One region of the Streptomyces sp. NPDC101181 genome, then DNA from elsewhere that is predicted to be linked to it. Evidence: riboswitches for the same ligand, from Rfam matches in the RefSeq annotation. Region 1 holds a riboswitch; the other holds the start of a gene.
What was found. Region 1 has a riboswitch for glycine ahead of gcvT (glycine cleavage system aminomethyltransferase GcvT). Riboswitches for the same ligand answer to the same signal wherever they lie in the genome.
Positions count from the first base shown of each region.

Region 2: linked by a shared signal. The riboswitch ahead of gcvP (aminomethyl-transferring glycine dehydrogenase) and the one ahead of gcvT (glycine cleavage system aminomethyltransferase GcvT) in region 1 are both predicted to bind glycine.

Region 1 is NZ_JBIWOX010000001.1:272,513-275,912, forward strand. Features, by position in the region: gene ACIRRU_RS01190 (enhanced serine sensitivity protein SseB) at 1-262, opposite strand, end outside; gene ACIRRU_RS01195 (AAA family ATPase) at 352-1,050, opposite strand; glycine riboswitch at 1,213-1,310, shown strand; gene gcvT (glycine cleavage system aminomethyltransferase GcvT) at 1,489-2,604, shown strand; gene gcvH (glycine cleavage system protein GcvH) at 2,753-3,130, shown strand; gene glyA (serine hydroxymethyltransferase) at 3,149-3,400, shown strand, end outside.
Region 2 is NZ_JBIWOX010000008.1:9,109-12,508, forward strand. Features, by position in the region: gene ACIRRU_RS14040 (DNA polymerase IV) at 1-1,101, shown strand, start outside; gene ACIRRU_RS14045 (PRC-barrel domain-containing protein) at 1,023-1,394, opposite strand; glycine riboswitch at 1,527-1,624, shown strand; gene gcvP (aminomethyl-transferring glycine dehydrogenase) at 1,817-3,400, shown strand, end outside.

The sequences.
Region 1 (3,400 bases):
CGACGCAGCTGAGGAACTGGGCCTCGGAGCTGAAGACGGGGACGAACGCGGCCCCCTCGATCTCGATCATCGGCAGGTCGAGGTCGGCGCTGGCGGGGCTGCCGCCGCCCGGCAGCGGCACCCACAGGGAGCTGCGGCCGAGCACCTCGACGAGCCGGCCGCCCGCGTCCGGGACGCCGAGCGAGGCGGTCAGCACCTCTTCGAGCTCGTTGGCGGGCCATCCCTGCGGGGGGTGTGCCGGGGCGGGTGCCGGAATGTCCACTGCCTCTGTGCCTCTCTCAGCCCGTCGTCGCTTCTCGGCGCTCGCCGCCCGGCTGTGGTCGCCCCGGCGGTCGTCGCCCGGCCAGAACCCTAACCGGCACAGGCGGCCGGGGCCTCGCGGTCGGTGAAGGAGATGCTTCGCAGCGCGCTCGCGGCCTCGCGGTCCAGCAGGACCGCCGAGGCGCAGCCGGCGGGCAGCGCGCCGCGCTCGGTGTCGCGGATCAGCCGGGCGACCGCGTGGCGGTGCCGGGCGAAGGCGTAGCCGGAGACGCCGCGGCCGCGCTCGCGCTGGCCGCGGCGGGCCGTCTCGGGGTCCACGTCGAGCAGGAGCAGGTGCAGGGCGCGGCCCCGGCGCCCGGCGTGCCGGGCGAGCCAGCGGCGTACCCAGGTCTGTGTGCCGCAGTCGTGCACGACGACGGAGGCGCCGGAGCGCAGGACGGTCCAGAGGCCGAGGTAGTGGGCCGCGCGGACCAGGGGGCGGTAGAGGGCGTACGGGAGTAAGGGGGGCAGGGCCGCGGCCCAGCGGTCTCGGGTGTCCTGGGAGTCGATGGCGCGGCCGGTCACGGTGTGCCGGATCAAGGTGGACTTGCCGCCGCCGGGGAGGCCGGAGACGACCACGATGTCCCCGGCGGTGAAGTCGAGGCCGTCGGGTCCGTGTCCGGGGCGCCCGCGCAGATCACGTACCACCGGGGCGCGCTCGGTCAGCAGCTCCCGCGCCGGAGCGCCGGACTGTGCGGGCACCGCCCCGGGTGCGGCTCCGGTGACCGGTGTCGACCGCTGCAACGTCATGCCCATCCCCCTGCCGTCGAGCCGCCCCCACCTGCTCCAGAAGTGTAAAGAATCGGCAAGGTCGCACAACCGCGCCCGCCGTTCGCGGGGACGTCGAGGACCGGCCTCCCGCTCCGCCGCGATGCGTGCGATGATGGCCGCGCCAACTGCATACCGGCCGTTCGAATCCGCGCGGGAGAGTTCCGGCCACACTGTGGGCCGGGCGCCGAAGGAGCAAGATCCTCCCTTGAATCTCTCAGGCCCCGTACCGCGTGGATGAGGCAGATCTGAAAAGCGGGCCGCTCCGCGGCTCCACCCAAGGTGCAAGCCGACCCCCGTGACCGGGGGGCGCTCCGGTGCGGGCAACAGCCCCGCGGGGCTGTCGGCGAACCTCTCAGGTTCCGATGACAGATGGGGAGGATTTCCGTCCTGACGTCGTCATGCCCTGGAGCCGTATCCATGAGCACTGCCCCCCGTCTCACCGCCCTCGACACCCTGCACCGCTCGCTCGGCGCCACCATGACCGACTTCGCCGGCTGGGACATGCCCCTGCGGTACGCCAGCGAGCGCGACGAGCACCACGCCGTACGCACCCGGGCCGGGCTCTTCGACCTCTCCCACATGGGCGAGATCGCGGTCACCGGACCCCAGGCCGCGGCCTTCCTGAGCTACGCGCTGGTGGGCAACATCGCCACCGTCGGCAACGGCCGGGCCCGCTACACGATGATCGTCCAGGAGGACGGCGGCATCGTGGACGACCTGATCGTCTACCGCCTGGGCGAGACGGAGTACCTGGTGGTCGCCAACGCGGGCAACGCGCAGACCGTGCTGGACGCGCTGACCGCGCGGGCCGCGGGCTTCGACGCCGAGGTGCGCGACGACCGGGACGCCTACGCGCTGCTCGCGGTGCAGGGCCCGGAGTCCCCGGCGATGATGAAGGCCGTCACCGACGCCGACCTGGACTCTCTGAAGTACTACGCGGGCCTGCCGGGCACGGTCGCCGGGGTCCCGGCGCTCATCGCCCGTACCGGCTACACCGGCGAGGACGGCTTCGAGCTGTTCGTCGCCCCCGAGCACGCCGAGCGGCTGTGGCGGGCGCTGAGCGAGGCCGGGGAGCCGCACGGGCTGATCCCCTGCGGCCTCTCCTGCCGGGACACGCTGCGGCTGGAGGCGGGGATGCCGCTCTACGGGCACGAGCTGACCACGGAGCTGACCCCGTTCGACGCGGGTCTCGGCCGGGTCGTGAAGTTCGAGAAGGAGGGCGACTTCGTCGGGCGCGAGGCGCTGAAGGCCGCTGCCGGGCGCGCCGAGACCGCCCCGCCGCGCAAGCTGGTCGGCCTGGTCGCCGAGGGCCGCCGGGTCCCCCGTGCGGGCTTCCCCGTCGTCGCGGACGGCACGGTGATCGGCGAGGTCACCTCGGGCGCCCCCTCCCCCACCCTGGGCAGGCCGATCGCCATGGCCTACGTGGACGCGGCCTTCGCCGCGCCGGGCACCCAGGGCGTGGGCGTGGACATCCGGGGCACGCACGAGCCGTACGAGGTCGTCGCGCTGCCGTTCTACAAGCGCCAGAAGTGATATTCCGGCAGACGTGACACCCGGCCGGTGCGGCCTCCGGTGACGAGCCGGGCCCTCGCTCCCGGCGTCGCCGACGTCACGCCGCCGCGTCTCACCCCGTAAGACCACCGTTCATCAGCACTCCCCCGCGTACAGGAGAATTCAGGACATGAGCAACCCCCAGCAGCTGCGGTACAGCAAGGAGCACGAGTGGCTGTCGGCCGTCGAGGACGGCGTCGCCACGATCGGCATCACGGAGTACGCGGCCAACGCGCTCGGTGACGTCGTCTACGCCCAGCTTCCCGAGGTCGGTGACACGGTGACCGCGGGCGAGACCTGCGGCGAGCTGGAGTCGACCAAGTCGGTCAGCGACCTGTACTCGCCGGTGACCGGTGAGGTGACGGCGGCCAACCAGGACGTCGTGGACGACCCCTCGCTGGTGAACTCCGCTCCCTTCGAGGGCGGCTGGCTGTTCAAGGTGCGCGTCACGGATGAGCCGGCCGATCTGCTCTCCGCCGACGAGTACACCGCGTTCTCCGGCAACTGAGACCCAAGGGACCCCCTGATGTCGCTTCTGAACTCCTCCCTCCACGAGCTGGACCCGGACGTCGCCGCCGCCGTCGACGCCGAGCTCCACCGTCAGCAGTCCACCCTCGAAATGATCGCCTCGGAGAACTTCGCTCCGGTCGCGGTCATGGAGGCGCAGGGCTCCGTTCTCACCAACAAGTACGCCGAGGGCTACCCGGGCCGCCGCTACTACGGTGGCTGTGAGCACGTCGACGTCGTCGAGCAGATCGCGATCGACCGGATCAAGGCC
Region 2 (3,400 bases), on a different contig from region 1:
GCCTCGGCGCGGGCGACGGGGCAGCGGCTGCGGGAGGCCATCCGGGCCGTCACCGGACTCAGCGGGTCCGTCGGTCTGGCCGGGTCCAAGATGCTCGCCAAGATCGCCTCCGAGCAGGCCAAGCCCGACGGGCTGGTGCTCATCGAGCCGGGCACCGAGCGCGAACTGCTCGCCCCCCTGTCCGTCCGTATCCTGCCGGGCGTCGGCCCGGCCACCGGCGACCACCTGCGACGCGCGGGGATGACCACCGTCCACGACCTGGCCGAGGCGGGCGAGGCCGAGCTCGTACGGCTGGTCGGCAAGGCCCACGGCCACGGGCTCTACCGGATGGCCCTGGGGCTGGACGACCGGCCGGTGGTCGCCGAGCGGGACGCCAAGTCCGTATCCGTGGAGGACACCTTCGATGTCGACCTGCACGACCGGGTGCGGGTGCGCGCCGAGGTGGAGCGGCTGGCCGTGCGGTGCGTGGAGCGGCTGCGCGGGGCCGACCGGTCGGGGCGCACGGTGGTGCTGAAGGTGCGCCGGTACGACTTCTCCACGCTGACCCGCTCCGAGACGCTCCGCGGTCCGACGGACGATCCGACGGTGGTGCGCGAGGCCGCGGGACGGCTGCTGGAGTCCGTCGACACGACCGGGGGCGTACGGCTGCTGGGGGTCGGGGTGACAGGGCTGGCCGACTTCACCCAGGAGGACCTGTTCGCGCAGGCCGCCGACGCCCGCGAGCTGGAACGGCGCTCCGAGGAGGCGCGGGAGCCGGCCGTGACGGGCAACGGAGAGGAGAGCGCCCCGGCGGAGCCCGAGATCGAAAGCGCCGAGGCGCGGGCCGCCCGGCGCTGGCCCGCCGGACACGACGTGCACCACGAGGAGCACGGGCACGGCTGGGTGCAGGGCAGCGGCATCGGCCGGGTCACCGTCCGGTTCGAGGAGCCGTGGAGCGCGCCCGGCCGGGTGCTGACCTTCCGCGTCGACGATCCGCGGCTGCGGCCCGCCGACCCGCTGCCGCTCGTCCGGGAGCCGCCGGACTACTCCTCCTGGCCCGCCAGCCTGCCGAAGTCCCGGTCGCCGGGGGGCTCCGCCGGGAGCGAGGCGTCCAGCCCGTAGTGCCGGTACAGCTGCAGTTCCTGCTCGGGCGAGAGATGCCTGCCCACACCGAAGTCCGGCGCGTTCTTGATCAGGCCCCGGTCGAAGGGGACGTGCAGCGCGTCCTCGGTGAACTCGCTGGGCTCCAGGGGGACGAAGGCGTCCCGGCTGAACAGGCCGGTGCGTACGGCCGCCCACTCGGGAACCCCCGTCGCGTCGTCGAGATAGACCTCATCCACCGTTCCGATCTTGGCGCCCTTGCGATCGAAGGCCTTGCGGCCGATCAGGCGGCGCGGATCGATATCCGTCTGCACGGTGCCTCCCACTGGTCCCGGACTGCTCAGGGCGGCCCCTGCGGCCCACCAGCACCACACAAGTGCAGATTCGTGGCATCGGCCACTCGAAAGCCCCGGCGCGGAGGCCGCTGGTAGGCTGGCACTGGCTGCTGACCCCGTGCGGGAGAGTCCTTCGGTGCGGAATCCGGAGGCGCCGAAGGAGCAACTCCTCCCCGGAATCTCTCAGGCCCCCGTACCGCACGGACGAGGTCACTCTGGAAAGCAGGGCGGTTCCGTGCGGGCGCAGACCGGACGGGTTCGACCCTCACCGACGGTGAAAGCCTGCACGCCCCCGGGTGCGCCGGTGAAGCTCTCAGGTTGAGATGACAGAGGGGGAGGCCGTCCGGGCACCCGCGCCGCGGTGCCCCTCGCAGGTCGTGTCGGACCAGGAGGCCTCCACCATGACACCCCGTCGCACTCCGCTCTCCCAGCTGGAGCAGGGCATTCCGTTCGAGCAGCGCCACATAGGGCCCGATGCCGGGGCGCAGGCGAAGATGCTCGCCCAGGTCGGCTACGGCTCCCTCGACGAACTGACCGCCGCCGCGGTGCCCGACGTGATCAAGAGCGCGGAGGCTCTGAACCTGCCCTCGGCGCGCACCGAGGCGGAGGTCCTGGCGGAGCTGAGGTCGCTGGCCGACCGCAACCAGGTGCTGGCCCCGATGATCGGCCTCGGCTACTACGGCACCTTCACGCCGCCGGTGATCCTGCGCAACGTCATGGAGAACCCCGCGTGGTACACGGCCTACACGCCGTACCAGCCGGAGATCTCCCAGGGCCGCCTGGAGGCCCTGCTGAACTTCCAGACGATGGTCGCCGAGCTGACCGGGCTGCCCACCTCCGGCGCCTCCCTGCTGGACGAGGGCACCGCGGCCGCCGAGGCGATGGCGCTCGCCCGGCGGGTCGGCAAGGTCAAGAACGGCGTCTTCCTGGTCGACGCCGACACCCTGCCGCAGACCGTCGCGGTCATCGAGACCCGCGCCGAGCCCACCGGCGTCGAGGTCGTCGTCGCCGACCTGAGCGAGGGCATTCCCGCGCGGATCGCCGAGCGCGGCGTCTTCGGCGTGCTGCTCCAGTACCCGGGCGCCTCCGGCGCGGTGCGGGCCATCGAGCCGGTGATCGAGCAGGCCCACGAGCTGGGCGCGATCGTCACCGTCGCCGCCGACCTGCTGGCCCTGACGCTGCTCACCTCGCCCGGAGCGCTCGGCGCCGACATCGCGGTGGGCACCACCCAGCGCTTCGGCGTGCCGATGGGCTTCGGCGGCCCGCACGCCGGGTTCATGGCGGTCCGCGAGAAGTTCGCCCGCTCGCTGCCCGGCCGCCTCGTCGGGGTCTCCGTCGACGCCGACGGCGACAAGGCCTACCGCCTGGCCCTCCAGACCCGCGAGCAGCACATCCGCCGCGAGAAGGCCACCAGCAACATCTGCACCGCGCAGGTGCTCCTCGCCGTGATGGCCGGCATGTACGCCGTGTACCACGGGCCCGACGGCCTGCGGACGATCGCCCGGCGCACCCACCGCTACGCCGCGATCCTCGCCGAGGGGCTGCGTACCGCCGGGGCCGAGGTCGTGCACGGCGCGTTCTTCGACACGATCACCGTGCGGGCCGTCGGCAAGGCCGCGGGAATCGTCGCGGACGCCCGGGAGCGCGGGGTCAACCTGCGCCTCGTCGACGCCGACCACGTCTCCGTCGCCTGCGACGAGACCACCACCCGGTCCCAGGTCGCCGCTGTCTGGGCCGCCTTCGGTGCCGAGGGCGACATCGAGGCCCTGGACGGTACGGTCGCCGACGCACTGCCCGGGAACCTGCTGCGTAACGACGACATCCTCACCCACCCGGTCTTCCACCAGCACCGCTCCGAGACCGCGATGCTGCGCTACCTGCGCAAGCTGGCCGACCGGGACTACGCGCTGGACCGCGGCATGATCCCGCTCGGCTCCTGCACGATGAAGCTGAACGCCACCGCCGAGATGGAGTCCGTCACCTGG